Regions from separate parts of the Actinoplanes sp. NPDC089786 genome, predicted to be linked through region 1. Evidence: riboswitches for the same ligand, from Rfam matches in the RefSeq annotation. Region 1 holds a riboswitch; the other holds the start of a gene.
What was found. Region 1 has a riboswitch for glycine ahead of AB0O15_RS39015 (L-serine ammonia-lyase). Riboswitches for the same ligand answer to the same signal wherever they lie in the genome.
Positions count from the first base shown of each region.

Region 1 (15,379 bases):
CGAGCCGTCGTCTGGGTGGAGCGCGCTCATCGCCGCCTCGGAACCCGCCAGGTAGTGGTCGAACAGGCGGGCCACGGCCGCTTCGCGTTCCGGCGCCGGGTCGTGGGTCTCGGCCAGTTCCGACGCGTACGCCCGGAGCAGGTCGTGCATGGCATAGCGGCTGCCCGCTCCGGCCTGCACCAGGCTGGCCCGGACCAGCACACCGAGCAGCCGCCGCGCCTCGCCCACGGTCGTCCCGGCCAGCGCCGCGACCGCGTCGATGTGCGCCCCGGCGCCCGGGTGCAGGCCGAGCAGCCGGAACATCCGCGCCGCGCCGCCCGGCAGGTTCTGGTACGACCAGGAGAAGACCGCCCGCACCTCGGCCCGCGGGTCGCCCGCGTCCAACATGTCCAGCCGGTCCTGGTGGTCGCCCAGCTCGGCGACCAGGTCGGCGAGCGGGACGTCGGCGCGGTCGGCGGCCAGCTCGGCGGCGATCCGCAAGGCCAGCGGCAACCGGGAGCACGCGGCGGCCAGGTCGTTCGCCGCGGCCTGCTCCTCGTCCACCCGCGCGCCGATCAGGCGGCGCAGCAGGCCGAGGGCGTCCGGCGGCGGCAGCAGGTCGAGGTTGACCCGCTCGGCGCCGTGCACCGCCACCAGGCCGGGCAGCGAGTCACGGCTGGTGATCAGCACCAGGCACGACCCGGTGCCGGGCAGCAGCGGCCGCACCTGCTCCACCGACGACGCGTTGTCGAGCAGCACGAGCATCCGCCGGCCGGTCAGCTCGGACCGGTAGCGGCCGGCCCGCTCCTCGACGCCCGGCGGGATCTCGGGCCCGTGCACACCCAGCGCGCTCAGGAACCCGGCCAGCGCGTCGGTCGCGGCCAGGGGCTGCTCGGCGTCGTAGCCGCGGAGGTTCACGTAGAGCTGCCCGTCCGGGAACGCCTCGCGGACCCGGTGGGCCCAGCGGACGGCCAGCGCGGACTTGCCGACGCCGGGGGTGCCGGCGAGGAGCGCCACGGCCAGCGGTGGCTCGTCGCCGCCGGCGGGCGCGAGCAGGCGGTCGAGGGCGGCCAGTTCGCCGGTACGCCCGGTGAAGGCGCGGACGTCGGCCGGCAGTTGCGCCGGGACCGACGAGGCGGCGGCCGGTGGCGCCGCCGGGGGCCGCACGTCGCTCGCCGCCAGGATCAGCGTGGGGTCGGCGGCGATGATCCGCTCATGGAGTTTGCGCAGGCCCGAGCCGGGGTCGCTGCCGAGCTCGTCGGCCAGCCGGCGGCGGATCCGCCGGAACCGCGCGTCGGCGTCGGCCTGCCGGCCGGACCGGTAGAGGGCGAGCATGGTCTGCTCGGCCAGCCGCTCGTCGAGCGGGTGTTCGGCGTCCGCGGCGTCGAGCACCGGCAGCAGCTCACCGTGCCGGCCGAGCCGCAGGAGCACGTCGTTGCGGTCCAGTTCGGCGGCGAACCGCTCGCCCAGCAGCATCCGCCGGGTCGCGTCCGACCACGGGGTGTCCAGGCCGGCCAGCGGCTCGCCCCGCCACAGGCCGGTGGCCTGGGTGAGCAGGTCGGCGCCGGTGTGGTCGGACTCGGCCGACCGGGCCAGCGTGACCAGCCGGCGGAACCGGTGCAGGTCGACGGTCTGCGGGTCGGCGGTCAGCACGTACCCGCCCGGGCGGCGCTGGATCTCGACGTCGGCCGCCTCGGCGAGGGCGCCGCGGAGCCGCGACAGGTAGCTGTAGAGCGTGCCGGCGACCCGCTGCGGGGTGTCCTCACCCCAGACCCGGTCGATCAGCTGGTCGACCGGGACCGGGCGACCGGCCTCGATCAGCAGGACGCCCAGCACGTACCGCTGCCGGGCGTGCCCCAGATCGACGGATCGGCCGTCGATCCTTGCCTCCACCGCGCCGAGCACCCCGAAATCCGCCGCCAACCCCCGCTGCACATCCTTTCGTCCTCAGCGTCCACCAGGGGATTCAAGATTTCCCCAAGGCCGGACACGAGTCTCCCACGCTTCGTCCAAGGTCCGCGCCCGACTATTGACCGTGTTGCAAGCAGCCAGGTCGGCCATCCCGGTTAGGTACGGGGGAATCGGGCGGGAAGGCCTGGCTGCCTCGCAAGTCGGCCGTCCCGGTTTCATACGGGGGAATCGGGCGGGCCGAATTTGCCGGGCGTGGATGGCGACGTGCACAATCGACCACCGCCGATACTGTTCTCAGTCGCGGGGGCTGGTGTGTCGTTCAACGGGTTCATTTCGTACAGTCATGCGGCCGATGGGCGACTTGCCCCGGCCGTTCAGCGGGGTCTCCATCGGCTGGCCAAGCCGTGGCACCGTCGCCGGGCACTGTGGATCTTCCGGGACCAGACCGGGCTCTCGGTGACCCCCGCGCTGTGGACCTCCATCCAGACGGCGCTCGACAAATCCGAATACTTCGTGCTGATGGCCTCCCCGGAGGCGGCGCAGTCACCCTGGGTGAACCGCGAGATCGAGCACTGGGTCGCCAACAAGCCGCTGGACCACATCCTGCCCGTGGTGACCGACGGCGACTGGCGATGGGATCCGGCGGCCAAGGACTTCGACGCGGATTCCACCTCGGTGCCGCCGGCCCTGCGCGGGGTGTTCGCCGAGGAGCCGCTCTACCTCGACCTGCGGTGGGCCCGCGACGACCAGCACCTGAGCCTGCGGCACTCCCGCTTCCGCGACGCGATCGCCCAGCTCGCCGCCCCGATGCACGGCGTCAGCAAGGACGATCTCGAGGGCGAGGACGTCCGCCAGCACCGCCGCGCGGGCCGGCTGCGCCTGTCCGCGGTGGCGATGTTGCTGCTGCTGACCGTGCTGGCCTCGGTGACCGGGATGTCGGCGGTGCAGAACGCCGCCCAGGCGAACGCGTCCGCCGTCGAGGCCCGGCGGCAGGAGAAGGAGGCGACGGCGCAGCGGGGCAACGCGGCGCGGTTCGCCGACGAGGCCACCCGGCAGGAAGATCTGGCGCGCGACGGTGAGGCGCGGGCACGCGGCGCGGCGGCCGAGGCCCAGAAGCAGGAGGAGGCGGCGAAGGCGCAGAAGGCGCTCGCCGACAAGGCCTCCAGCGACGTCAAGGTGCAGCTGGCGAAGGCCGACGCGGCGGCGGCGCGGGCCAAGCGGCAGCAGCAGCTGGCCGCGCGGCAGAGCGCGCTGGCCCGTGAGTCGGCGAAGGAGATGCGCCGCCAGCAGGACCGGGCCAAGGAGCAGGAACAGCTGGCCAAGGAGCAGCAGAAGCTGGCCGGCGAGGCGGGCGACGAGGCCGCCAGGCAGAAGCAGATCGCCGCGGACCAGGAGAAGCTGGCCCTCGAGGCCGGCGCCCAGGCCCGCGCGCAGGAGAAGATCGCCCGCCAGCAGGAGCAGAAGGCGAAGGAGGCCGGTGACGAGGCGGCCCGCCAGCAGAAGATCGCGATCAGCCGCCGCCTGGTCAACGAGGCCAAGGCCACCGTCAACGACGACTCGCGGCTGGCGTTCAAGCTGGGCGTCGCGGCACAGAAGATCAACCCGGCCGACGACATCAAACGTGAGGTGGCCGGCCTGGTGACCTCCAGCCGGCACCTCGGGTCGATCGAGGACGTGTACGAGGCCATCCCCGGCCCCAACGGCCTGCTCGCTACCACCGGTTCCGTGGGCGGCTCCATCACCCTGTGGAACGCGGCCGAGCCGGCCCAGCGCGTCAAGCTGGCGACGATCGAGAAGACCGGCCGATCAGGCAGCAAGGTGGCGTTCAGTCCGGACGGGAAGACGCTGGCCGTCGTCTTCAGTCTGGGTGCGGAGCTGTGGAACATCACCGATCCGGCCAAGCCCCGGTTGCTGGCCGCGTTCGCCGACGACCAGTTCCTGAACAACACCGCCGTCGCGTTCAGCCCGGATGGCCGGACGCTCGCCGTCGGCGACCGCCGCGAGCCCACTCCGGGCACCGCTGAGCAATGGGGCTACGCGACGTTGTACGACGTCGCCGACCCGGCCCGTCCCACCGTCCTCTCGGTGTTGCGCGAGGGCATCGGCCAGGTGCCGACCTCGAAGGTCTCGTTCAACCGGGACGGACAGACCCTCGCGGTCGCGATGTACTCGGCGCTCATCTGGGACATCTCCGACCGGGCGCACCCGGTGCAGCGCAGCCGGATCCCGTTGAACAACCTCTCGTACGGCATCGCCTACAGCCCCACCAAGGAGGTGCTGGCCATCGGGGACTACTACGGCACGGTCAACGTCTTCGACATGAGTGACAGCGCCCAGCCCAAGGTGCAGTACACGTTCAGCAGCGGGTTCAAGGGCAACCTCACGCTCGCATACAGCCCGGACGGCAAACGCCTGGCCGCCGGGTTCGCCGATGCCATGATCGCCGTCTGGGACGCCAACAACGGCGACAAGCGCGAGATCGCCCGGATGCAGGGTCGCGTCCAGGTCGCGTCGGTGGCGTTCAGTCACGACCTCAAGACCCTGGTGACCGTGGAGGCGGCGGAGACCGCTGTGCTCTGGGGCCTGGAGGACTTCGCGGGCCCCGAGCGGCGTGGTGGCGAGCGGGGCCACAGCGGGGTGGTCGCGGTGCGATACGCGCGGGACGGAAAGACGATGGTGACCGCCGGCGACGAGGGCACCGCCGTGTTCTGGAAGGTGTCCGGCAGCGGCAACCCGGAGCACCAGAACACGCTCTGGCTGTCCGGCGCCCGGCCGATCACCTTCGCGTCGTTCAGCGCCGATCTGCGGACCGCCGTCGCCGGTGACTCCGAGCGGCTCATGCTGCAGGACCTCAGCGATCCGACGAAACCGGCGCCCTTCGCCTCGATGGGGGTGCCGCCGTGGGTGCACAGCGTCGAGCTCAGCCCGGACGGTCGCTTCCTGCTGATGGCCGGCTATGACCAGTTCTGGCTGTGGGACATCGGCAACCACCGGGACCTGCAGAAGATCGCCACCATCGATGTCGAGCGTCAGAAGGCGGCGGTGGTCGCCTTCCGGCCGGACGGGAAGCTGATGGCGATCAGCGTCGGCAAGAAGGTGAACCTCTGGGACCTCGCCCGGCCGTCCGCGCCCAGGCTGGTCGGCACGACGACCGGGCACGCCGGCGAAGTGACCGCGGTGTCGTTCAGCCCCGACGGGCGCACCCTGGCCTCGGGCAGCCAGGACCGCTCGGTGGTGCTCACCGACGTCTCGAACCCGGTCGAACCGGAGCGGATCTCCACAATGACCGGCCACACCGAGTCGATCGGGAAGATCGTCTACGGCTCGGACGGCAAGACTCTGCTCGTCGCCGACTGGGGCAGCTGGTCGACGGTGTGGGACGTCGCCCAGCCGGCCCGGCCGGTCCGGCTCTCCCGCACCGACACCACCCACGCCTACTCCCGCGGCGCGATGGACTTCAGCCCCGACGGGCAGACCCTCGCCATCGGCATGACCGCACCGTACGGCGTGGTCGGCATGTGGGACCTGGCCCCGATGAACCGCCTCCGCGCCGACCCGGCCGCGTTCAGCTGCGCCATCACCGGAGCCGGCCTCAGCAAGGCCGAGTGGGCCCGCCTCGTCCCCGAGCTGGACTACCGGAAGACCTGCTGATCAGCTCGCGGCGGCCGGCGTGAGGCGCTCGTAGGGGAGGTTCTCGCCGGCCTCGACCGCGGTCGGCAGGCGGTTCTCGGCCGGCGGCAGCGGGCCGGTGGCGTCAGAGAGTCAGCGAACCGTCAGGTCCGGGCACCACGGACCGTCAGGTGCGGACGTTGCGATGGGCGCATGACCACTCTGCTGACCCGGCTCGGCGCCTGGACCTGCCGGCGCCGCCGAACCGTCCTGCTGATCTGGCTGGCCGTCACCGTCGCGGCCGGGGCGCTCGCCGTCACCGCCGGCGGCCCCTACCAGGACGACTTCTCGATTCCCGGCTCGCGCGCCCAGCGGACCCTGGACACCGTCGCCGAGCGGTTCCCGGCCGCGTCCGGCGCTTCGGTCCGGGTCGTGCTCGTGGCCCCGGCCGGACGCCGGCTCACCGTCGAGCCGTCCCTGGCCGAGGCGCGGCACGCGCCGCTGGTGGCCGCGGTGGCCGCGCCGATCGTCTCGGCGGACGGCCGGACCGCCCTGGTGAACGTGCAGTACCGGGTGAAGAGCGCCCAGCTGGAGCGCCCCGCCCTCGACGCGCTGGAGGACGCCTTCCAACCGGCCCGCGACGCCGGCCTGCGGGTCGAGTTCGGCGGCTCCGCGTACGGCGAGGGCGAGTCCGGCGGCGCGACCGAGGCCGCCGGCCTGCTGATCGCGCTGCTCGTCCTGGTCATCACCTTCGGCTCGCTCGTGGCGGCCGGGCTGCCGCTGCTCACCGCGCTGCTCGGGGTGGGCGTGACCCTGGCCGGCCTGACCGCGGTCGCGGGCACGCTGGCCCTGCCGACAACCGCGGCGCCGATGGCCCTCATGCTCGGCCTGGCCGTCGGCATCGACTACGCGCTGTTCATCGTCGCGCGGCACCGGTCACAGCTCGCCTCGGGCCTGCCGGTGGCCGAGTCGGTGGCCCGGGCGATCGGCACGGCCGGTGCCGCCGTGGTCTTCGCCGGGCTCACCGTGGTCATCGCCCTGACCGGCCTGACCGTGGTCGGGATCCCGTTCCTGAGCGCGATGGGCCTGGCCGCGGCGGCCGCCGTGATCGTCGCGGTGCTGGTGGCGGTCACCCTGATCCCGGCGCTGCTGGGCCTCCTGGGGGAGCGGCTGCGCCCGGGACGCGGCTCGCGTCTCGCCTGGCGCCTGGGACGCGGCTCGCGCCCGGCCCGGCGCCCGATGGGCGCGTGGTGGGTGCGGCTGGTCACCCGCCGCCCACTGGTCACGATCCTCATCGTGGTCGCGCTTCTCGGCGTAATGGCCGTGCCGGCAACCGACCTGCGGCTGGCCCTCACCGACAACGGTTCCGCGCCGGTGACCAGCACCCAGCGGCAGGCCTACGACCTGACGGCGGCCGCCTTCGGACCGGGCTTCAACGGCCCACTGCTGGTCCTCGCCGACCTGACCCAGGAGGGCGCTGCCGACCCAGCCCGGGAGGGCGCTGCCGGGCCGGCCCAGGAGGGTGCTGCCAGCCCGGCCCGGGAGGGCACTGCCGGCCCGGCCCGCGAGGGGGACGACGATGCCGGCCCGGCTCGCGAGGGCGACGCCGGCCAGGGTCGCGAGGGCGATGCCGCGCCGGTCGGGCGCAGTGACCAGGCAGCGAAGCTCGCCGAGCGACTCGGCGCGGTGGACGGGGTGGCGGCCGTCGGGCGCCCTCAGCTTTCCACCGACGGCCGTTACGCCCTGGTGTCGGTGATCCCGGCGACCGGGCCGCAGGACGTACTTACCAACCAGTTGGTAGGAAAGCTGGAGGCGGCGGGCGGGGGTTCGGTGGGGGTCACCGGGGCCACCGCGATCGGCATCGACATCTCCGCGCTTCTGCGCGCTGCCCTCGTACCCTTCGCCTTGATCGTTGTCGGTCTGGCCTTCCTGCTGCTGGCCGTGGCGTTCCGGTCGCTGGTGGTGCCGCTCAAGGCCACGCTGGGCTTCCTGCTGTCGGTCGGCGCGACGCTGGGCGCGGTGGTCGCGGTGTTCCAGTGGGGCTGGCTGGCCGAGCTGATCGGGGTCCCGCGCACCGGCCCGGTGATCAGCTTCATGCCGATCATCCTGATGGCGGTGCTGTTCGGCCTGGCCATGGACTACGAGGTGTTCCTGGTCAGCGGCATGCGTGAGGAGTACGTCCGGAGCGGCGATCCGCGGCGTGCGGTCACCAGCGGGTTCCAGGCTTCGGCGCGGGTGGTCGCGGCGGCCGCCCTGATCATGGTCGCGGTCTTCGCGAGCTTCCTGCCGGGCGGCGACGCCACGCTGAAACCGATCGCGTTCGCGCTCGCCGTGGGCGTGCTCCTGGACGCGTTCCTGATCCGGATGACGCTCGTGCCGGCGGTCCTGACCATGGCCGGACATCGAGCGTGGTGGCTCCCGGTGATGAAATAACCATCATGGACAGCATCCTGGTGGTGGACGACGACCCGGGTCTGCGTGAGCTGCTGGTGTCGGCGCTGCGGTTCGCGGGGTTCGAGGTGGCGGCGGTCGGCGACGTCCCGGCCGCCCTGGCCGTGATCGCGGCCGGTGAGCCCGACGCGATCGTGCTGGATGTGATGCTGCCGGGCACCGACGGCTTCGACCTGGTGCATCTGCTTCGTGATCAGGGCGTACACGTCCCGGTGATGTTCCTGTCGGCGCGCGACGAGTTGGACGACCGGGTGCGCGGGTTGCGCCTGGGCGGGGACGACTACCTGACCAAGCCGTTCGACGTGGTGGAGGTGGCCGCGCGGCTGGAGGCGCTGCTGCGGCGGGCCCGGCGTGTGCCGCCGGCGCAGCCCGAGGGCGTGCTGCGCTGCGGTGACCTCGAGCTGGACGAGGCCCGGCATCTGGTGACCCGGGGCGGGCGCCCGATCGAGCTCTCGCCGACCGAGTTCCGGCTGTTGCGCTACCTGCTGGCCAACGCCGGGCGGGTGGTGTCCAAGGCGCAGATCCTGGACCACGTCTGGCAGTACGACTTCGGCGGCGACACCGGTGTGGTCGAGCGGTTCGTCTCCAACCTGCGCCGCAAGACCGACCTCGGCGGGCCGTCGCTGATCTGCACCGTGCGGGGCTTCGGCTACAGCCTGCGAGCGGTGGCTCGATGAAGAACCCGGTGAAAAGGATGAAGTGGTGGCGGCGGGCGCTGATCGTGGGCCCGGAGGTGGCGGCCGCGACGGCGGTCAAGGAGGCCTTCGACGGGCAGCGGCGGGCCCAGGACCGGCTCCGCAGCTTCGTCGCCGACGCCAGTCATGAGCTGCGTACGCCGCTGGCCACCATGCACGGCTGGATCGATCTCTACGTCCAGGGCGGCCTGCGCGAACCCGGAGAGCTCGACCACGCGATGGAACGGATGCAGGCCGAGGTGGGCCGGATGCGGCTCCTCGTCGACGAGCTGGCGCTGCTGGCCCACCTCGACTCGGACCGGCCGCTGGACCGCCGGCCGGTCGACGTGGTGGCGCTGGCCGGCGAGGTGGTCGAGGACGCCCGGGTGGTCAGCCCCGACCGCGCCATCACCCGGCTCGGCGTGGCCGAGGCGGTCGTCGACGGTGACGGGCCGCGGATTCAGCAGGTGCTGCGCAACCTGGTCGGCAACGCGGTGCAGCACACTCCGCCCGGCACGCCGGTCACGGTCACGATCGACCAGCCGGGGCGCGAGGTGGTGATCGCGGTACGCGACGAGGGCGACGGGATCGCGCCGGAGCACCTGGCGCATGTGTTCGAGCGCTTCTACCGGGCCGATCCCAGCCGCAGCCGCGGCGGGGGCGCCTCGTCGGGCCTGGGCCTGGCCATTGTGGAGGCGATCGTGATCGCGCATGGCGGCACCGTCGGGGTGATCTCGGCGCCGGGGGAGGGCACCACCGTGCGGATCTTGCTGCCTTGTCGTACAAATTGACCATTGTGGATTTTTGTCCGGTCTCCTGACCGTCGTCACCTTCGGCCCCGCCTCTCGCCAGGCCGGCGAGAGGCGGGGGTACGGGTCAGCTGCAGACCATCGGGGTCAGCTGCAGGTGGCCAGGGTCAGCGCGCCGGCGGCCGAGCTGACCGAGCCGCCGTTGGCGCTGTTGTAGAGGTACCACTTGCCGCTGCCGCCGGTGTTGTTGGCGCACAACAGGTAGCTGGTGCCGTTGTTCTTGTACCCGAGCTGGGTCTTGTCCGACAGGGCGATGGTCTGCGCGGGGCCGGTCCCGCCGATCTGCAGGGTTACGCTGCCGGTGCCGGTGATGCTGTCCGGATAGGTGTTGTTGTTGCTGGTGTAGAACTGCTCCACCGCGCTGACCCCGCCGCGGACGTCGGACTGCGCCGACTTGTCCGCCGCGCCCTGGCGGTAGTTGAGATAAACCGGCACCGCGATCGCGACGAGCACGCCGATGATCACCACGACGACCAGGAGCTCGATGAGGGTGAAGCCCTCGTCGCCGGGTTTGATGCTGCGCTTCATTGGCAATCCTCCGTGTGGGTCGGCAGCCCGGGGGTTTGGCTGCCGTGCTGCCCTCGATCGGCGACCCGGCGGAGAACTTGAGGAAGGTCAGAGCGCGGCGTCGATCAGCGTCGCGGCGGCCGCGCGGGCGTGCCCGGCGGCGTCACTGGTGCCGGCGATGGCGGCGGTGGTCTGTGCGCCCTCGGCGAGGATGGCCAGCTGCGGCGCGAGCGCCGGTGGGCCGCCGGCCTCGGTGATCAGCTCGGCCAGGCGGGCCTGGAACTGCGCCTTGTGCTCGCGGACGATCCCGGCGATACCGGGCGCGGCGCCGCCCAGCTCGCCGAAGGTGTTGATGAAAACACAGCCGCGGAAGTCGTCCTCGTCGAACCAGCGGGACAGCATGTCGTAGACGGCGAGCAGCCGGTCACGAGGCGTCCCGCCGCTCGCCAGGGCCGCCTCGACGAGGTCGTCCCAGGCCTGGTGCCGGCGCCGCAGAACCTCTTCGACCAGGCCTTCCTTGGACGGGAAGAGCTGGTAGAGGCGCTTGAGGGAGACCCCGGCCTCGGTACGCAGCGCGTCCATCCCGACCGCCTGGACGCCCCGGCGGTAGAAGAGCCGGTCGGCCGCGGCCAGCACCTGCTCGCGAATCTCCTCGTCAGCCCCGACCGGCATGCGTGACCACCCTCACCTGGCGCTTCCCTTGGCACTGAGAACGTACGTTCTCTACGCTACTCCTGTCGCCGGAGAACGATCGTTCTCCGCCAGATCGAAGGAGACGGCGATGCCGTACATCAAGGTCGGAACCGAGAACAGCACCAGCATCGACCTCTACTACGAGGACCACGGGCAGGGGCAGCCGGTCGTGCTCATCCACGGCTACCCGCTCGACGGCCACTCCTGGGAGAAGCAGAGCGCGGCGCTGCTGTCCGCCGGCTACCGCGTGATCACCTACGACCGCCGCGGCTTCGGCCGGTCCAGCCAGCCCACCGTCGGCTACGACTACGACACCTTCGCCGCCGACCTCAACACCGTGCTGGAGACCCTCGACCTGACGAACGTGGTGCTCGTCGGGTTCAGCATGGGCACCGGCGAGGTCGGCCGCTACCTGGGCCGCTACGGCTCCGGCCGGGTGGCCAAGGCCGCGTTCCTGGCCTCCCTGGAACCGTTCCTGCTCAAGACCGACGACAACCCGACCGGTGTGCCGCAGGAGGTCTTCGACGGCATCCAGGCCGCGGTCACCGCCGACCGGTACGCCTACTTCACCGAGTTCTACCAGGGCTTCTACAACACCGACGACACCCTGGGCAGCCGCCTGTCCGAGGAGGCCCTGCGCAACAGCTGGAACGTCGCCGCCGGCGCCTCCTGGTACGCGTCCAGCGCCGTCGTGCCCACCTGGCTGACCGACTTCCGCGGCGACCTCGCCGCCATCGACGTGCCGGCCCTGATCCTGCACGGCACCGCCGACAACATCCTGCCGATCGACGCCACCGCCCGCGAGTTCCACAAGCGGGTCCCGCAGGCCGACTACGTCGAGATCGAGGGCGCCCCGCACGGGCTGCTCTGGACCCACGCCGACGAGGTCAACGAGGCGCTGCTGGCCTTCCTGGCCAAGTAGTCAGCGGCGAGCACGCCGAGCCCGCCCGCGATCAGCACGATGGACCCGGTCATCACGTCGTGCGCGGGCCGGCGTGGATCATTGCAGCATGCCGGTGGATCTGACCCGCACGCTCTTCGACAGCCGTGACGCCGGCTGGCGGTCGGTCGACCTGCGGCTTCTCTCGATCGCGGGGGAGGCCGACCGGGTCGAGCTGCCGGGCATCGGCGCGCAGCTGATCGACCTGCAGATCCAGGGCGCCCGGACAGTACGCAGCCGGCGCGGGCGAGGCTGGGCCGAGGGGCTGGTGCGGGCCGGGTCGCTGTCCACGACGGCGCCGCACGTCCCCAGCGACCTGCGGTGGACCTCGCCGACCGGCGACGAGCGGGTGACCCAGATCCGCCTGCTCATCCCGGCGCTGACGATGACCCGGGTCGCCGACGAGGTGGGTGCGACGCGCCCGGCCGACGCCCTGGCCTTCGACGACGACGTGCTCCGGTCGGTCCTGACCCGGCTGCATCGCGCGGCCCGCGCGGGGGTGAACGACCCGTACGCCGCGACGGCCGCCGAGTTCATCGCGGTGCACCTGCTGACCAACCACGGAACGGCGCCGGAACCGGCCGGGCCGCGCCGGGACGACGTACGCGTAGCCCGGGTTGTCGATCTTCTGCACGCACGCCTGGACACGCCGGTGTCGCTGGCCGAGCTCGCCGCCGCGGCCGGGCTCAGCCGGTTCCATCTGTTGCGCCTGTTCAAGCTGCACACCGGCGAGACGCCCGCGCAGTTCCATCTGCGGCTCCGGATCGAGCTGGCCCGGCGGCTGCTGCGCACCACCCGGGCCGGGGTCTCGGAGATCGGCCTGCGCTGCGGGTTCATCGATTCGTCCCACTTCGCGAGGACGTTCCGCCGGCACGTGGGCGCGTCGCCGTCGGACTACCGCGACCAGGCGCGGTCCTAGCCCTCGACGACGGAATCGGTGACGACGGAATAGGCGACGTCGCGCTGGGCGTCATGCTCGGCCAGGCGGGCGACCAGCGAGGCGCGGATGTCCTCGTACGTGTCCGAGCCCAGCGGCAGGCGCAGCGGCGTGCGGCCGGAGTCGACCAGGTCGACCATCGCCGCGGCGATCTTGCCGGCGTCGTTGGGCAGCCGGAACTCGCCACTGGCCAGCGCGCGCCGGACGTCGCCGGCCGGCGTCCCGTCGTACTCCGGCATGATCTCCGCGGTGTCGAGCGCGGTGCCGAACCCGGTCGGCGTCGCGCCCGGCTCGACGATGGTCAGGCCGATGCCGAACGGGGCGATCTCGCGGGCCGCCGTCTCGCAGAACCCTTCGATGCCCCACTTCGAGGCGTGGTAGTAGCCGAAGTTCGGGTAGGTGGTCTGCCCGCCGGCCGTCGACACCTGCAGGATGCGGCCGTGGCCCTGCGCGCGCAGATGGGGCAGCGCGGCCCGGATGACGTGGATCGACCCGAGCAGGTTGGTGTCGATGACCCGGCGGATCTGCTCGTCGGAGGCCTCCTCGACCGCGGCGAAGACCCCGTACCCGGCGTTGTTGACCACCACGTCGATGGCGCCGAGCGCGGCGAACGCCTCGGCCACCACCCGATGGGCCTGCTCGGCGTCGGTGACGTCCAGCCGGGCCACCCAGAGCTGGTCGCCGTACTTCGCGCTGAGGTCGGCCAGCGCCTCGGGCCGGCGCAGGGTGGCCGCGACCCGGTCGCCCCGGTCGAGCAGCCGTTCGGTGAGCAGCCGGCCGAACCCGGAGGACGTGCCGGTGATGAACCATGTCGTCATGGCCCGAAACTAGCGCCGGGCTGACCGCTCGTCCGGTCCAGGATTGCCATGTCGGGTGGCCGATGTTGCTGTCCGGCCATGTCCCGGCAACGCCGCAGCCCTGGTCGGGTCATGAAACACGGGCTAACCTCGACGGGACAACTGAAGATCCGCCGCGTACGTCGAGCGGGAGAGTCCCGAGGTCTTCGGGCGCCGTAGGAGCAACTTCTCCCCAGAATCTCTCAGGCACCGTACCGCTCGAACCAGGCGACTCTGGAAAGCCGGGACCCTCATGTCCCGCGCCGAAGGTGAAAGCCGCCACCCGGCGGTGAATCTCTCAGGCACCGATGACAGAGCGGGGAGGCTCAACCCAGCCCGGGGCGCGTGCTCCGGGAGAGAACGAGGCCTCCGCATGACCGTCAGCGCGTTCGACCTCTACTCGATCGGCATCGGCCCCTCCAGCTCCCACACGGTCGGCCCGATGCGCGCGGCCAAGATCTTCGCCTCCTCGCTGGGCGACGTGACCCGGGTGCGGGCCGAGCTGTTCGGCTCGCTCGCGGCGACCGGCCGCGGTCACGGCACGCCGGGGGCGGTCATGCTCGGCCTGGCCGGTGAGGATCCCGCGACCGTCGACGTCGACCGGGTCGAGGACCGCCTCCGGTCGATCCGCGAACATCGCAAGATCACGCTGCCGGGTGGCCGTACCGTCGTCTTCGAACCCGACCGCGACGTGGTCCTGCACCGCCGACGGTCGCTGCCGGCCCACCCCAACGGCATGACCTTCTCCGCGTACGACGAGCACGGCGCCGTGGTCGAGCAGCGCACGTTCTTCTCGGTGGGCGGCGGCTTCGTCACGGGCGCGCGGCCCGACGGCGGCATCGCGCTGGTCCCGGACACCACGGCCGTCGCGCACCCGTTCACCACCGGCGCCGAACTCCTGCGCCGCTGCCGGGAGACCGGGCTGTCGATCTCCGACCTGATGCTGGTCAACGAGCAGGCCTGGCGCACGCCCGAGCAGATCCGCGCCGAGCTGCTGGACATCTGGCGGGTCATGGCCGAATGCGTCGACCGTGGCTGCCGGCGGAGCGGCGTCCTGCCCGGCGGCCTGAACGTCCCCCGCCGCGCGCCGGACCTGTTCGCCAAGCTCAGCGCCCGGCCGGACGACGCCGACCCGCTGCACGTGGTCGACTGGGTCAACCTGTTCGCGCTGGCGGTCAACGAGGAGAACGCCTCCGGCGGGCGGGTCGTCACCGCGCCCACCAATGGCGCCGCGGGCATCATCCCCGCGGTGCTGCACTATTACGTACGCTTCGTCCCCGGCGCCTCCGACGACGGGATCGTGCGCTTCCTGCTCACCGCGGCCGCCATCGGCATCCTGATCAAGGAGAAGGCGTCCATCTCCGGGGCCGAGGTCGGCTGCCAGGGCGAGGTCGGCTCGGCCTGCGCGATGGCCGCCGGCGCCCTGTGCGAGCTGCTCGGCGGCAGTCCCGAGCAGGTGGAGAACGCGGCCGAGGTGGGCATCGAGCACAACCTGGGCCTGACCTGCGACCCGATCGGCGGCCTGGTGCAGGTGCCGTGCATCGAGCGCAACGCGATCGCCTCGGTCAAGGCCATCAACGCCGCCCGGCTGGCCCTGCACGGCACCGGCGAGCACACGGTCAGCCTCGACAAGGTGATCAGGACCATGCGCCAGACCGGCCGCGACATGCACTCCAAGTACAAGGAGACCTCGCGCGGCGGCCTGGCCGTCAACATCGTGGAGTGCTGACCCGTCCGGGGTGTGTAGGTACGGCCGGGGCGGGTAGTCGGACGACGTGGCTGACCTGGACGAGGAAGCGATCGCGTACGCCCACCGCATGTTCGACCTGGCACGCGCCGGCGACACCGAGGAGCTGGCCGGCAACGTCGCCGCCGGCCTGCCGGCCAACCTCACCAACGACAAGGGCGACACCCTGCTGATCCTGGCGGCGTACCGCGATCACCCGGACACCGTGGCCGCGCTGCTGGAGCTGGGCGCCGACCCGGACCGGGTCAACGACCGGGGCCAGTCCGCGCTGTCCGCCGCGGTGTTC
Region 1 covers NZ_JBFBGU010000022.1:108,700-124,078, reverse strand. The annotation lists gene AB0O15_RS39065 (BTAD domain-containing putative transcriptional regulator) at 1-1,914, opposite strand, end outside; gene AB0O15_RS39060 (TIR domain-containing protein) at 2,143-5,541, shown strand; gene AB0O15_RS39055 (MMPL family transporter) at 5,713-7,932, shown strand; gene AB0O15_RS39050 (response regulator transcription factor) at 7,938-8,627, shown strand; gene AB0O15_RS39045 (ATP-binding protein) at 8,624-9,415, shown strand; gene AB0O15_RS39040 (prepilin-type N-terminal cleavage/methylation domain-containing protein) at 9,521-9,961, opposite strand; gene AB0O15_RS39035 (TetR/AcrR family transcriptional regulator) at 10,049-10,612, opposite strand; gene AB0O15_RS39030 (alpha/beta hydrolase) at 10,722-11,555, shown strand; gene AB0O15_RS39025 (helix-turn-helix domain-containing protein) at 11,644-12,492, shown strand; gene AB0O15_RS39020 (SDR family oxidoreductase) at 12,489-13,328, opposite strand; glycine riboswitch at 13,485-13,574, shown strand; gene AB0O15_RS39015 (L-serine ammonia-lyase) at 13,720-15,075, shown strand; gene AB0O15_RS39010 (ankyrin repeat domain-containing protein) at 15,122-15,379, shown strand, end outside.

Region 2 (15,379 bases), on a different contig from region 1:
GTCGGAGTCGACGGACGCGAAGCCGTACAGGTGTGCGCCGCTCACGGTCGCGAAGACCAGGGGATAGGGCAGGTCGGTGGCGATCTGGCCGGCCCACTCCGGCACTTCGGTGGTCATTGCAGGCCCCTTTCGCGTACGCCGATGAGCACCTGATCGATCGTCTCGCGATCCGGCCGATCGGGCAGCCGGGTTTCCGTCGCGGCCGCGGCCAGGTCGGCGAGCAGTTCCGTGGCCCAGTCGGCCCAGGGCGCCTCGCCGTGCTTGATCGCGAGCAGCCGGTCCCGCAGTGGTGACACGTCGACCAGGATGTCGCCGGTACGCAACACATGGGCCCCGGCCAGCAGCAGCCGGATCATGTGCATCGCCTGCTTGTGGTTGACCACGCCGGTGCGCTCGCGGCGGGCCTCGACCCGGGCCAGCTGGTCGCGCGCGTAGTTGCCGTAGGTTTCGGCCACCCGCCGCGACAGGAACGCCCGCCGCGCGTCCCGCAGCGCCCGCCCGTCGGAGGTGATCGTCTCGATCAGCGGCGAGAAGAGCACCTCCAGCACCGTCGGGTTGGCCTGCGCGGCGAGCGTGCAGAACCGCTCGATCTCCCAGGAGAACTCCTCGTCGCGGGGGCCGTCGAGGTGGGTCGGCGGCTTGTCCAGCCGCCAGAACAGCCGGGTGGGCGCGGCGAACACACCCCGCCGGTCGTGGTCGGAGCCGGGGCCGTCGAGCCCGTAGGCCCGGGACCCGACCACGACCGACAGGATCGTGTGCTCGGGGACGAAGGACGTCACAGGTCCAGGACCGTGCCGTCGATCGCGTCGAGCTCGGCCGGGCTGAACGACAGGTTGCCCAGCGCGCCGATGTTGGCCTCCAGCTGGGCCACGCTCGACGCGCCGATGATCAGGCTGGTCATCCGCGGGTCGCGCAGCGCCCAGGCCAGCGCCAGCTGGGCCAGCGACTGGCCGCGGCCCTGGGCGATGTCGTTCAGCGAGTGCAGCCGGCCCATCGTCCTGGCGTCCAGCGCGTCCTCGTCGAGGAAGACGCTGGTGCGCACCCGGGAATCGTCCGGGATGCCCTGGAAGTAGCGGTCGGTGAGCAGGCCCTGCTGGAGCGGGCTGAACGCGATGCAGCCGGCGCCGGCCGACTCGAGCGCGTCGAGCAGGTGGTCGCGCTCGATCCAGCGGTTCAGCATCGAGTACGACGGTTGGTGGATCAGCAGCGGCGTGCCGAGCTCGGCCAGGATCGCGGCGGCGCGGGTGGTCTGCTCGGCGGTGTAGTTGCTGATCCCGACGTACAGCGCCTTGCCGGCCCGGACCACCGCGTCGAGCGCGGCCATCGTCTCCTCCATCGGGGTGTCCGGGTCGGGCCGGTGGTGGTAGAAGACGTCGACGTAGTCCAGGCCCATCCGCCGGAGCGACTGGTCCAGCGACGAGACCAGGTACTTCCGCGAGCCCCACTCGCCGTACGGGCCCTCCCACATGTGGTAGCCGGCCTTGGTGCTGATGACCAGCTCGTCCCGGTACGGCGCGAGGTCGCTCGCGAGCAGCCGGCCGAAGTTCGACTCGGCGCTGCCGGGCGGCGGCCCGTAGTTGTTGGCCAGGTCGAAGTGGGTCACGCCGAGGTCGAACGCGCGCCGCACGATGGCTCGCTGGGTCTCGAGCGGCCGGGTGTCGCCGAAGTTGTGCCAGAGGCCGAGCGAGACCGCGGGCAGGCGCAGGCCGCTGCGGCCGGCCCGGCGGTAGGTCATCGTCTGGTAGCGGTCGTCCGCCGCGTGGTAGGTCACACACCACACTCTAGGAGCGAGATCATCAGCCGGTGCACTGGTAGTTTGGTCGCCAGCCGCTGCGGGAGAGATCACCGGAGCAAAGGTGGCGCCGAAGGGGCAAATCCTCCCCGGAACCTCTCAGGCACACGGACCGCGCGGGCAGGCGACTCTGAAGGACCCTTCGTGGGTACGACAGAGGGGGAGGGTCTGACACGACGACCCCCGGCCTGGAGTGCGCCCATGACGACTTTTGCCAACCGGCACATCGGTCCTGACGCCGACGAGCAGTCCCAGATGCTCAAGGCGATCGGCTACTCGACGCTGGACGACCTGATGGGCGCCGCGATCCCCGAGGTCATCCGCTGGCACGGCACGCTCGATCTGCCCGCGGCGGCCTCCGAGGAGGAGGCGATCGCCGAGCTGCGCGAGATCGCCGGCCACAACCAGGTCACCACGCCGATGATCGGGCTCGGCTACTACGGCACCGTGACGCCGGCCGTGATCCGCCGCAACGTGCTCGAGAACCCGTCGTGGTACACCGCGTACACCCCGTACCAGCCCGAGATCAGCCAGGGCCGCCTGGAGGCGTTGCTCAACTTCCAGACCATGGTCACCGATCTCACCGGGCTGACCACGGCCAACGCCTCGATGCTGGACGAGAGCACCGCGGTCGCCGAGGCGATGACCCTGGCCAAGCGCGGGTCCAAGAGCAGATCTTCGGTGTACGCGGTGGACGCCGACACCTTCCCGCAGACGCTCGCGATCCTGCGTACCCGGGCCGAGCCTCTCGGTATCGAACTGCGCCTGATCGACGCCTCGCTGGGCGGCGACGACCTGCCCGACGAGTTCTTCGGGCTGCACCTGCAATACCCGGGCGCCTCCGGCGCGGTCCGTGACCACGCCGCGCTCGTCGAGCGGGCCCACGCCGCCGGCGCCCTGGTCACGGTCGCGGCCGACCTGCTCGCGCTGACCCTGCTGCGGCCGCCGGGCGAGATCGGCGCCGACATCGCGGCCGGCACCACCCAGCGCTTCGGGGTGCCGCTCGGCTTCGGCGGCCCGCACGCCGGCTACCTGGCGGTCCGGGCCGGCCTGGAGCGGTCGCTGCCCGGCCGGCTGGTCGGCGTGTCCAAGGACGCGGACGGCGCCCAGGCCTACCGGCTCGCCCTGCAGACCCGCGAGCAGCACATCCGCCGCGAGAAGGCGACCAGCAACATCTGCACGGCGCAGGTCCTGCTGGCGGTGATGGCCAGCATGTACGCGGTCTACCACGGCGCCGACGGGCTGCGCGCGATCGCGAAGCGTACCCATCAGAAGGCCTTGGATCTGGCCGGCGGGCTCGCGGCGGCGGGCATCTCGCCGACGCACGACGCGTTCTTCGACACCGTGACCGTGCGCGTGCCCGGACAAGCCGCCGCCATCGTCGCCGCGGCCGGTGACCAGGACATCGACCTGCGCCTGGTGGACGCCGACACGGTGTCGATCGCCTGCGACGAGACGACGACCGACGCGCACGTCGAAGCCGTCCTGGGCGCCTTCGGGGCCACGGTCGCGTCGCCGGCCGAGTGCGGGGCGGTCGCTCTGGCGCGTACCAGCGAGTTCCTGACCCACCCGGTCTTCACCACCCACCACTCGGAGACCGGCATGCTGCGCTACCTGCGCCGCCTCTCCGACCGCGACTACGCGCTCGACCGGGGCATGATCCCGCTCGGCTCCTGCACGATGAAGCTCAACGCCACCACCGAGATGGAGCCGGTGAGCTGGGCCGAGTTCGCGAACATCCACCCGTACGCCCCGGCGTCGCGCACCGCCGGCTACGAGGCCCTGGTCGCCCAGCTCGAGGGCTGGCTGGCCGAGCTGACCGGCTACGACGCGGTGTCCGTGCAACCCAACGCCGGTTCGCAGGGCGAGCTGGCCGGCCTGCTCGCGATCCGCGGCTACCACCGCTCGCGGGGCGACCTCGACCGGGACGTCTGCCTGATCCCGTCCAGCGCGCACGGCACCAACGCCGCCTCCGCGGTGATGGCCGGCATGCGCGTGGTCGTGGTGGCCTGCGACGACAACGGCAACGTGGACCTGGCCGACCTCGACGCCAAGATCGTCAAGCACGCCGACCGGCTGGCCGCGATCATGGTCACCTACCCGTCGACCCACGGCGTGTACGAGACGTCGATCGCCGACCTCTGCGCCAAGGTGCACGAGGCCGGCGGCCAGGTGTACGTGGACGGCGCCAACCTCAACGCGCTGGTCGGGTTCGCGCGGCCGGGCAAGTTCGGCGCCGACGTTTCGCACCTCAACCTGCACAAGACGTTCTGCATCCCGCACGGCGGCGGCGGTCCCGGCGTCGGCCCGGTCGCGGTGCGCGCCCACCTCGCCGACTTCCTGCCCGGCGACCCGCTCGAGTCCGGCGATCACCACGCGGTGTCGGCGGCGGCGCACGGGTCGGCCGGCATCCTGCCGATCTCGTGGGCCTACCTGCGGATGATGGGCCCCGACGGCCTGGCCGCGGCGACGTCGGTCGCGGTGCTCGCCGCCAACTACGTGGCCGCCCGGCTCGCCGACCACTTCCCGATCCTGTACGCCGGGGAGAACGGCCTGGTGGCCCACGAGTGCATCCTCGACCTGCGCCCGATCACCAAGGCCACCGGCGTCTCGGTGGACGACGTGGCGAAGCGGCTGATCGACTACGGCTTCCACGCGCCGACCATGTCGTTCCCGGTGGCCGGCACGCTGATGGTGGAGCCGACCGAGAGCGAGGACCTGGCCGAGCTCGACCGCTTCTGCGACGCGATGATCGCCATCCGGGCCGAGATCGCCCAGGTCGCGGCCGGTGAGTGGCCGGCGGGCGACAATCCGCTGGCGAACGCGCCGCACACGGCGGCCTCGGTGTCGGCCGACGAGTGGGAGCACCCGTACCCGCGCTCGGCGGCGGCGTACCCGGCCGGCGTGGATCGGATGTCGAAGTACTGGGCGCCGGTCCGGCGGATCGACGGGGCCTACGGCGACCGGAATCTGGTCTGCTCGTGCCCGTCGCCGGAAGCCTTCGAGGACTGATCGTCCCCGGCGAGGGGGCCGCGGCTCGGGTGCGGGTCGCGGCCCTGCTGTCGCTACTTTGCGTAGCGGTAACCTTGCGGTTCTTGTTACGCCGCGAGGGCGTGCTTACCCGGTCCGCGGTGCGGCTCGATGACCGTTCCGTCGGGCAGGATCTCGCCCGTGTCCTCAAAGACGATGACGCCGTTGCAAAGCAGGCTCCAACCCTGCTCGCGACAGGTCGCGACGATCCGGGCGGCCTCGCGGTCCGTGGCTCCGGCGGGTGGGCAAGGGCTCTTGTGCTGGCACATCAGGGGTATCTCCGATAGGGGCTGTGTGATGATTCACAACTGCGGTGACGAACGTTACCTCACTCCGAACGACTGCGGATGGGGCGGGTGACGGCGTCCCGTTGCCAGAATCCTCGCTTCCGATGGTCCACGGTAGGGGCGCTGTCGACCACTTCCCGACACCTCCTTCATGTCTCATTCCGGCATCACTGAGCTCCGGCCAGGGCGGTCACCGTCTGTCATCTACCTTCCAGTGGTCTCTGACGGACGGCGGTGACCCCGCAGAGCTTGTCGCCGAGTTCCTCTCCTCCGCCGGACTGCGCGTGCGAAACCTCGGCCGAACGGCCACCCAAGTCCACCCGACCGGCGATGGCACTCCGTGCGGCGCCGCACTCTATGTATCCGCCGCCGCCGGTTCCGTGATGGCCGGCGGCGCCGTCGGACCACCGACCCCGTCGCCGGCCCTCCCTGACGTGTACGCCGTCGTCCTCGCGCACGGTTCATCCGGTCCGGAACCGGCCGGCGCATCGGCCTCCGCGTTGCGTCCGGGAGCGACCCCTTCTCCCGCCGCGCTGTCGTCGCGGCCTTTCTCGCTGGAACCCTGGGCCGACAGCTGGACCGCGGATGACCATGCGCGGGCCGTGGCGCTGGCCCGGGAGGCCATCGCCCGCGGCGACATCTATCAGGTCAACGTCGTCGGGCACGCCTCCGCGGCCTACACCGGCGATCCGATCCCGGCGCTGTCCCGGCTGGCCCGGCTGGCCGGCGCCCGCTACGGCGGCGTGCTGGCCGGTGACGGCTGGGCGATCGGCTGCGCCTCGCCCGAGACGCTGGTCGAGGTGCGCGACGGCCGGGTGATCACCCGCCCGATCAAGGGCACCCGCCCGGCCACGCCGGCCGGCCGGCACGAGCTGCTGACGTCGGCCAAGGAGCGGGCCGAGCACATCATGATCGTCGACCTGGAGCGCAACGACCTGTCCCGGCTGCCCGGTGCCGGCCCGGTGCGGGTCGACCAGCTGTTCGCCGTACGCGAATGGAGTGGTCTCTGGCAGGCCGAGTCGGTCGTCTCCGCCCCCTTGGACGGCGACGTGGACCTGGCGTCGCTGCTGCGCGCGGTGTGCCCCGGCGGCTCGGTCACCGGCGCGCCCAAGCTGGCCGCCCTGGACGAGATCGCCCGCCTCGAACCGGTCGGCCGCGGCGCCTCGATGGGCGCCCTCGGCTGGATCGGCCACGACCACCTCGACCTGGGCCTGACCATCCGCACCGCCGCGGCCGACGGCGACCGCCTGCACGTCTGGGCCGGAGGCGGCATCACCTGGGACAGCGACCCGGCGGCCGAGGTGGCCGAGGCCGCCGCCAAGGCCGGCCCGCTGCGCGCCGCCCTGTCATCGTCGGCGGTAACGGCTGGATAGGCTTACGGTCATGACAATCAGGCCCATCCGCGTGTTCGGCGACCCGGTTCTGCGTACCGAGGCCGACCCGGTCACCGACTTCGACGCCGAGCTTCGCCGGCTCGTGCGCGACCTGGAGGACACGGTCCGCGAGCCCGGCCGGGCCGGCGTGGCCGCACCGCAGATCGGGGTGAGCCTGCGCGTCTTCTCGTACAACGTGGACGACGTCATCGGCCACCTGATCAACCCGGTGCTGAGCGACTTCGAGGGCGAGCAGGACGACGAGGAGGGCTGCCTGTCCGTGCCCGGCCTGTACTTCCCGACCCGCCGCGCCCTGCGGGTGACCGCCACCGGCCAGGACCACCACGGCGAGCCCCTGGTCATCCACGGCGAGGGCTTCCTGGCCCGGGCCCTGCAACACGAGACCGACCACCTCGACGGCACGATCTACATCGACACGCTGACCGGCGACACCCGCCGCCAGGCGCTGCGCGAACTACGCAAGATCCGCCCCGCCCGGCCGCTCTAGCCGGACAGCCGTCGAGGTGGCGGCCCGGCCGTCCGCGCCGCCCTCGTTGCGGCGGGCCCGGCGCCTACTCCCGCTGCCTGCCGATCAGGGGGCTGACCCCTCGGCCAGGGTCTCGAGGACGTCGGGGCCGAACTTCTCGAGTTTGGCGCGGCCGACGCCGCTGACCGTGCCCAGTTCGTCGAGGGACGTCGGGCGCAACGCGGCGATCGCGCGCAGGGTCGCGTCGTGGAAGATGACGTACGCGGGGAGCTTCTGCTCCTTGGCCACGCGGCCGCGCCAGGCCCGCAGGCGCTCGAAGATCGGCTCGTCCTCGGGCGACATCGGGGTGGCCGCCGCCGACGGTGAGGTGCGGGACGCGCGCGGGGCCTTGGCCGGCTTCTCGGGCTCGCGGCGCATCATGACCTTGCGATCGCCGCGGAGCACCGAGGTGCTGTCTTCGGTCAGCACCAGCGTGCCGTAGTCGCCCTCGACCGTCACCAGGCCGGCGGCCAGGAGCTGGCGGACGACGCCGCGCCACTCGGGCTCGCGCAGGTCGGCGCCGATGCCGAAGACGGACAGCTCGTGGTGGCGGTGTTGCAGAACCTTCTCGGTCTCCTTGCCCAGCAGGATGTCGATGGACTGACCGGCGCCGAACTTCTGGCCGCGCTCGCGTTGCAGCCGCCAGACCGTGGACAGGAACTTCTGCGCGGCGACCGTGCCGTCCCAGGCCTCGGGCGGGTTGAGGCAGGTGTCGCAGTTGCCGCAGCCGCCCTCGGTGACCTCGTGCTGCCCGAAGTAGTCGAGCAGCCGGGCCCGGCGGCAGGTGACCGTCTCGCACAGCGCCAGCATCGCGTCGAGGTGGGCGGCCGCGTTGCGCCGGTGGGACAGGTCGCCCTCGGACGACTCGATCATCTTGCGCTGCTGGACGACGTCGGCCAGCCCGTAGGCCAGCCAGGCCGTGGACGGCTGCCCGTCGCGGCCGGCCCGCCCGGTCTCCTGGTAGTAGCCCTCGACCGACTTGGGCAGGTCGAGGTGGGCCACGAACCGGACGTCGGGCTTGTCGATACCCATGCCGAACGCGATCGTGGCCACCATGACCAGCCCCTCCTCGCGGAGGAAGCGGGACTGGTTGGTGGCGCGGATGACCGGGTCGAGCCCGGCGTGGTAGGGCAGCGCCGGGATGCCCTCGTCGACCAGGTAGGCCGCGACCTTCTCGACCGAGGCCCGGGACAGGCAGTAGACGATGCCGGCGTCGCCCGGGTGTTCGTTGCGCAGGAAGGAGATCAGCTGCCGGCGCGGCTCGGCCTTGGGCACGATGCGGTACTGGATGTTGGGCCGGTCGAAGCTGGCCGTGAAGTGTCGCGCCAGGGTCAGGTCGAGCCGGCTGGCGATCTCTTCCTTGGTGGCCGTGGTGGCGGTGGCGGTCAGCGCGATCCGCGGCACGTCGGGCCAGCGTTCGTGCAACATCGACAGCTGGAGGTAGTCGGGCCGGAAGTCGTGGCCCCACTGGGACACGCAGTGGGCCTCGTCGATCGCGAACAGCGCCACCGTGCCGCGTTCGAGCAGCCGCTGGGTCGACGGCGTGCCCAGGCCCTCGGGCGCGACGTAGAGCAGGTCGAGCTCGCCGGCGATGAACTCCTGCTCGACGAGCTGGCGCGACGAGTAGTCCTGGGTCGAGTTGAGGAACCCGGCCCGCACCCCGAGCGTGCGCAGCGCGTCGACCTGGTCTTGCATGAGCGCGATCAGCGGGGAGATCACCACGCCGGTGCCGGGCCGGACCAGGGCGGGAATCTGGTAGCACAGCGACTTGCCGCCGCCGGTCGGCATCAGCACCAGGGCGTCGCCGCCGTCGGTCACGTGCTCGATGATCTCTTGTTGCTGCCCGCGGAAGTCGGGGTAGCCGAAGACCTGATGGAGGACGTCCTTGGGCGAGGTCACTGAGCGATAGTAGTTACCTCGCCGGGGGAACGGCCGGACCCTGTGGACAACCCGGGAATCTCCATCAATCGAGCGAGATCGCGGCCGTCCGGAGGGCGGCCATCAGCTCGGGCTCCGTGCGCAGATGTCCGGCGTTGACCATCTCCAGGGTCAGGTTCTCGCCGTACGCCCGGGCCAGGTCGTACGCCTCGACCGGCGGCGTGCACATGTCGAACCGGCCCTGGACGACCCGGCACGGCAGGTGCCGGACGGCGTCGAGCGAGTCGAGGATGAAGTTCTCCGGCACGAAGCCGCTGTTGCCGACGAAGTGCGTCTCGATGATCGCGCAGGCGACCGTGTTGTCGTCCTCGTCGACGTAGCGGGCCACCGCGGCGGCGTCGTAGTTCATCGAACACAGGGTCAGCTCCCAGGTGACCCACGCCCGGGCGTACCGCAGAGCCTCGGCCGGGTCGGGCGAGCGGAACTTCCCGGCGTACCAATCGATGATCTGTTTCCCGCTGGACCGCCGATCGGCCGGGACCGGGGCGATGAACGTCTCCCACTCGGCCGGGAAGTGCGTGCGCGGACCGCCCAGCGTGAGCCATTCGTCGTCCTGCCGGCGCAGCAGGTAGATGCTCCAGAGCAGCAGGCTGCGCACCCGCGCCGGATGGGCGATCGCGAAGAGCAGGCTGAGCGTCGAGCCCCACGAGCCGCCGGCCACGTGGGCGGTGTCCCAGCCGCGGTGGGTCATCAGCGCGTCGATGTCGGCGACCAGGTCGGCCGAGGTGTTGTGCTCGACGCTGCCGGTGGGCGTGCTGCGGCCGCACCCGCGCTGGTCGAAGAAGAGCACCCGATGGCGCGCCGGGTCGAAGAGCAGCTTGTGGGTGTCGTTGAAGGCGGCGCCGGGACCGCCGTGCAGACAGACGACGGGTACGCCGTCCGGCGCGCCCCATTCCTCCCAGTAGAGCGCGTGGCCGTCGCCGACCTCGAGATGTCCACTGTCGAGCACGGCGCCGGTCATGGGGATCCGATCGAGACGTCGGGGATGGCGACGAGCGCGAGCACGTGCCGGGCGGGGGAGTCGGGCGCCGCGACCAGGGTGAGCTTGCCGCCCTGCCGGCCGTGCCGCTCGGCCACCCGGTGCAGCGCCGAGACGCCGGCGCTGGCCAGGTGGGTGACCAGGGTGAGGTCGACGGTGAGCGGCAAAGTGCCGCCCCGGCTGCGCCGGAGCAGGCCCTGTTCCAGGCGGTCGGCCGTGGTGGTGTCGATCGGGCCCTGGACGCGTACGCCGCCCTCGACGCCGTTCAGCTCACCGAGGTGGAAGTCGGCCGGGGCCACGGCGGGCAGCGGCGCGGACGCGTTGGCGAGCAGCGCGGGGCGGGTCAGCGTGTGGCGGACGGTCGCCACGGTCCCGGTCGCGGTCGGCTCCACCCGCATCGACTCGACCAGCTGCGACGTCAGCGCCAGGCCGCGGCCGCGCGTCGACTGCCGGGCCGGTTCGCGCCACCGGCCCTGGTCGGTGATCGTCGCCTCCAGGCAGCCGGCCGCGTCGAGTTCGGCGTGCAGCCGCACCACCGGCGCCCGCGGCGGGTCGGTGACGCCGTCGAAGGCGTGCTCGATCGCGTTGGCCACCAGCTCGCCCAGCGCGTGTTGCAGCAGGAAGGTGTCGTGGTCGGTGGCGCCGAGCCCGGTCAGCCACTCGCCGATCGCCGTGCGGGACGGGCGCAGCGACCCGGGCTCGGCGGGCAGGGTCAGGTCGAGCGGGCCGGGCGGGGCGACCCGTTGCACGGCCAGCACGGTGATGTCGTCGCTGTGTCCGGTGGTGCGCACCAGCAGCTCGACCGTCTGCGAGCAGACCCGCTCGGCCGGGCTCAGCTCGGGGGCGCGCAGGGCCCGCCCGGCCGCGCTGTCGGCCGCCACGTGGGCCAGCTCGGCGGTGCTGTCCGGGATGGTGCGGCCGGGGCGCTCCAGGATGCCGTCGGTGTAGAGGACGAGCACGTCGCCTTCGGCGAGGGTCGCGGTGCGTACGGGGAAGAGCGCTCCGGTGCCCAGTGGGGTGCCGCCGGTGCCGGGCAGGTAGCGGCTCTCACCCGCGGCCGTCACGATCAGGGGCGGCGGATGCCCGGCCGTGCAGTAGGTCAGCGAGCCGTCGGCCGGGTCGAGCAGCGCGAGGCAGACCGTGGTGGCGTGGGCGGCCGGGAGCCGGCGGGCCAGGCGGTCGGCCGCCGCGAACGCGTCGACCGGGTGGTCGCCGGTGTCCAGCCGGTCGCGCAGCACCGCGCGGAGCTGGCCCATCACGCCGGCGGCGGTCACACCGTGGCCGACCACGTCGCCCACGACCAGGGCCACCGTGCCGTCCGGGCGGGTCACCGCGTCGAACCAGTCGCCGCCGGCCGCGCTGTCGGCCACCGCGGGCAGGTAGCTGGCCGCGATCTGGGCCCCGGGCACCACCGGCAGGCCGGCCGGCAGCAGCTCGCGTTGCAGGGCGGCCACCACGTCGCGGGTCTGCTCGTAGCGTTCCTGCAGGTCGGCCGCCTCGGCCTCGGCGGCCAGGCGGCTGCGTACGCTCTCGGTCACGTCGAAGCCGGCGCCGATCACGCCGCGCAGCGATCCGTCGGGGTTCCGCCACGGCACGATGGTGAAGTTGGCCCACATCTCGATCGTGCCGCCGCCGGGCGCGTCCAGGTGGACCCGCCACTCCTGGCCATTGCTGGGCTCGCCGGTCTTGTACACCTCGTGGTAGGCGTCGGGGATCTGCTGGCCGACGAGGTCGCTGAGTACCTCGCGGACCGGCCGGCCGATGATGTCGCGACCGTCGAGCACCGCCCGGGTGGCCCCGCTGACGGACACCATCAGCAGGTCGGGGCCCTCGCAGACGGCCAGGATGAACGGCAGCTGCTCGATCGCGTCGGCGAGCAGCCCGTCATCGGCGGGCACGGTCACCGCCCCATCCTGCCGTATGCCGGACCTTCCGGCTCACTCCGCCAGCGGAAGATCGATCGTATGGGCGGTGTGTGACGCCTTTGTGGCCAGATAACGGACGTTTGCCGCGGATACGTGCACACCGGTGGGGATCTGTTCCTCGACCTTCACCCCGGCCGCCTTCAACTGCTCGGTCTTGTCGGGGTTGTTGCTCAGCAGCCGGATGCGTTCCGCGCCCAGGGCCAGCAGCATCTGCGCCGCCACGGTGTAGTCCCGCTCGTCCTCGCCGTGCCCCAGGGCCACGTTCGCCTCGTAGGTGTCCAGGCCGGCGTCCTGCAGCGCGTACGCGTCGAGCTTGGCGTAGAGCCCGATGCCCCGGCCCTCCTGCCGCAGGTAGAGCAGGAGACCGCCGGCCTCGGTGATCCGTTCCACCGCCTCCCGCAGCTGGGGACCGCAGTCGCAGCGCTGGCTGCCGAAGACGTCGCCGGTGAGGCACTCGCTGTGTGGCCGGACCAGGGGAGGGCGGCCGCCGACCGAGGACCGGGCCACCGCCCGACGCCAGTCACCCAGGCCCAGGGCCAGGTGCTCCTTGCCGTCCACCAACCCGTCGAAGGTGAACACGCGGGCACTGCTGGTGTAGCCGTCGCCGAACCGCAAGGGAACCGTCACCTGCGTCCGTACGACCGCCTCGGGTGTCTGTCTCATCGGCCCTCCTCGTACTGCGGCCTCGCGCCCCCGGCACGATGCCCAAAGATCTCCGTCACCATGCCGTAACAGGATGTGAATGTGCCAGCAATCGAAGCTCCGATTATCTTGGACGCATCGTGATCGGCCAGGGTGACGATCGTCGCTCGCCAGGAAGGGAACATCGGTGGGTGAGCGACCGTACGTGCTGCTGAGCTGCGGCATGTCCATCGACGGATATGTCGACGACACCGCGGCGGAACGGCTGCTGCTGTCCAACGAGGCCGATTTCGACCGGGTCGACGAGGTGCGGGCCGGCTGCGACGCGATCCTGGTCGGGGCGGCCACCGTCCGCACCGACGATCCCCGGCTGCTGGTCCGCTCGGCCGAGCGCCGGGCCCGCCGGGCGGCCCGGGGTCAACCCCCGACCCCGATCAAGGTGACCGTGACCAGCAGCTGCGACCTCGACCCGGCGGCGCGGTTCTTCACCACGGGCGACGTGACGAAGCTCGTCTACTGTGCCTCCGGAACGGTCGAGCTGGCGCGCAAGCGGCTCGGCGACGCGGCCGAGGTGGTCGACGGCGGCGAGCCGGTCGACGTCCACCGGGTCACCGCCGACCTGCACGAGCGGGGCGTCGGCCGGCTGATGGTCGAGGGCGGCGGCACGATGCACACCCAGTTCCTCAGCGCCGGCCTGGCCGACGAGCTCCAGCTCGTGGTCGCGCCGATCTTCGTCGGTGACTCCCGGGCGCCGCGCTTCGTGCACGACGGCGTCTTCCCGTGGGGCCGCGACCGCCGCGCCGACCTGGCTTCCGTTCAGCAGATCGGCGACGTGGTCCTGCTCAGGTACGCGCTCTCGGACCGGTACGCCGGGTAGCTCAGGCACCAGTCGTTGCCAGGACGCGCGGGGCGGGACGCTGAGCCGGGATGAAGGCGGGCGCGACCTCCGGCCCGACCTGCGGAACGGCCACCGGCTCGAGCACCGGCTCGGCCACGGCCACGGGCGCCGTCGTACGCGACCGGGCCGCGAAGCGTGCGATCAGCACCACCGCGCCGGGCAGCGCCGCCACGAAGGCGAACACGCCGTACACCACCGCGATGGTCAGGCCCTGGGTGGCGCTCATCCCGGCGGCGGCGAACGCCCACGCGGTCACGCCCTCACGCGGTCCCCAGCCGCCCACGTTCAGCGGCAGCGTCATCGCCAGCAGCGCGAGCAGCATCAGCGGGGCCAGCCGCAGCACCGAGGCGGTGGAACCGGCGGCCCTGGCGGCGACCACGAACGTCGCCAGGTGGCCGGCCAGCACGACGCTCGACGCCAGCAGCACGCCCGGCCAGTTGCGCCGGGACAGCAGGCCGGTGCGGATCTCGGCCAGCCCGGTGCGCGCGCCCTTGGCGATCCGCGAGGTGCCGCTGCGCAGGCGGCGCGTGCCGAGCACGACGATCGCGCCGACCGCGAGGATGGCCAGGGTGGTCGCCGCCGCCGCGGCTCCGTGCCGCGCCAGCACGTCCAGGACCGGCGAGGGCACGGTGACCAGCACGGTCAGGCCGACGACGAAGAGGACGATCTGGCCCGCCGTACGCTCCAGCACCACCGCGCGGACGCCGCGGCCGACATCACCGGTGTCCTTGCCGTGCCGCACCGCGCGGTCCACGTCGCCGAGCACCCCGCCGGGCAGCGCCGCGTTCAGGAACAACGCCTTGTAGTAGTCGGCGATCGCGGCCCGCATCGGCAGGCGCATCCCGATCCCCCGGGCCACCAGGCACCAGCGCCAGGCGCTGAACACCGTGGTCGTGACGCCGATGCCGAAGGCCACCAGCAACGTGCCGCCGTCGATCACCCGCAGGCCGTCGAGGAAGGCGCCGGTGCCCAGCTTCCAGATCAGGAGGCCGATGATGGCTGCGCCACCGAGCACACGTACCCATGCCCAGACCGTTCGCGTCACGATTGCTGTCCCCTCGGTAGCTCGTACACCCTCCTGTACGCCGAGCTGCCGCGGATCGGTTCAATCAAAACGTCGCGAGCACGTCCGCATGGCCGACACTCGCGACGAATCCGGCGCTTCGCCGCTGCTCCGGATAGTCGTCCAACCGCAGGTCAGGACGCTGTTCGAGGGCCGCGCCGGTCCAGCCCCGAAGCCATTCGGTGGCGAGCGCCCCATTGTCGGTATCCAGACGCCACGGCGCCGGCCGCACGGTGACGGTCGCGCCGGCCTTCCCGAACGCGGCGGCCGCGGCGTCGGCGGCGTCCGGCCCGAGCAGCCGCCGCCCGCCGATCGCCCGGCGCTGATGTTCGTTGAACGCGGCCGCGACCTCGTCGTCCAGCGGATCGGCCGGGTCGAGCGACACCTCACCGGTCACCGACAGCGTGAACAGCGCGGCCGCCCCGGCCTCGGCGCACGCCGCGGCCAGCGCCTCGACCTCGTCGACGGTCAGCAGGTCGAGCAGGGCCGAACAGGTGACCAGCGACGTGCCGGCCAGGTCGGCCCCGGTCAGCCCGGTCACGTCGCCCTGCCGCGTCTCGACGGTCACCCCGTCCGGCAGGTGGGCGCCCGCGTGCTCCAGCAGCGCCGGGTCCCGGTCCATCAGCACCCAGTGCTGCGGCCCGCCGAGCTGCGGCGCCAGCCACCGCCCCATCGACCCGGTCCCGCAGCCGAGATCGCGTACCACCACCGGCCCGGTCAGCGTCGCCCGGAGCGCGTCCACCAGCCCCCGGTCCCGGGCGGCGGCGTCGGCCGGCTCCCGCAGCGTCAACCAGTCCGCGCTGAACTCACCCGTCATGCCCCAGCACCTCGCTCAAAAGTCGGGTCGTCTCATCCCAGCCGCGCAGCGTCTCCCGCCGCGCCCGTGCCGCCGCCCGCCACCGCTCCCGCAGTGTCCCGTCGGTCAG
Region 2 covers NZ_JBFBGU010000014.1:149,464-164,842, reverse strand. The annotation lists gene AB0O15_RS31695 (nucleotidyltransferase domain-containing protein) at 1-117, opposite strand, end outside; gene AB0O15_RS31690 (nucleotidyltransferase domain-containing protein) at 114-779, opposite strand; gene mgrA (L-glyceraldehyde 3-phosphate reductase) at 776-1,771, opposite strand; glycine riboswitch at 1,824-1,917, shown strand; gene gcvP (aminomethyl-transferring glycine dehydrogenase) at 1,994-4,804, shown strand; gene AB0O15_RS31675 (DUF5999 family protein) at 4,891-5,091, opposite strand; gene AB0O15_RS31670 (chorismate-binding protein) at 5,280-6,482, shown strand; gene def (peptide deformylase) at 6,493-6,990, shown strand; gene recQ (DNA helicase RecQ) at 7,075-8,907, opposite strand; gene pip (prolyl aminopeptidase) at 8,972-9,907, opposite strand; gene AB0O15_RS31650 (SpoIIE family protein phosphatase) at 9,904-11,829, opposite strand; gene ribA (GTP cyclohydrolase II) at 11,863-12,513, opposite strand; gene AB0O15_RS31640 (dihydrofolate reductase family protein) at 12,680-13,369, shown strand; gene AB0O15_RS31635 (lysylphosphatidylglycerol synthase transmembrane domain-containing protein) at 13,371-14,435, opposite strand; gene AB0O15_RS31630 (class I SAM-dependent methyltransferase) at 14,500-15,270, opposite strand; gene AB0O15_RS31625 (glycosyltransferase family 4 protein) at 15,260-15,379, opposite strand, start outside.
Region 2: linked by a shared signal. The riboswitch ahead of gcvP (aminomethyl-transferring glycine dehydrogenase) and the one ahead of AB0O15_RS39015 (L-serine ammonia-lyase) in region 1 are both predicted to bind glycine.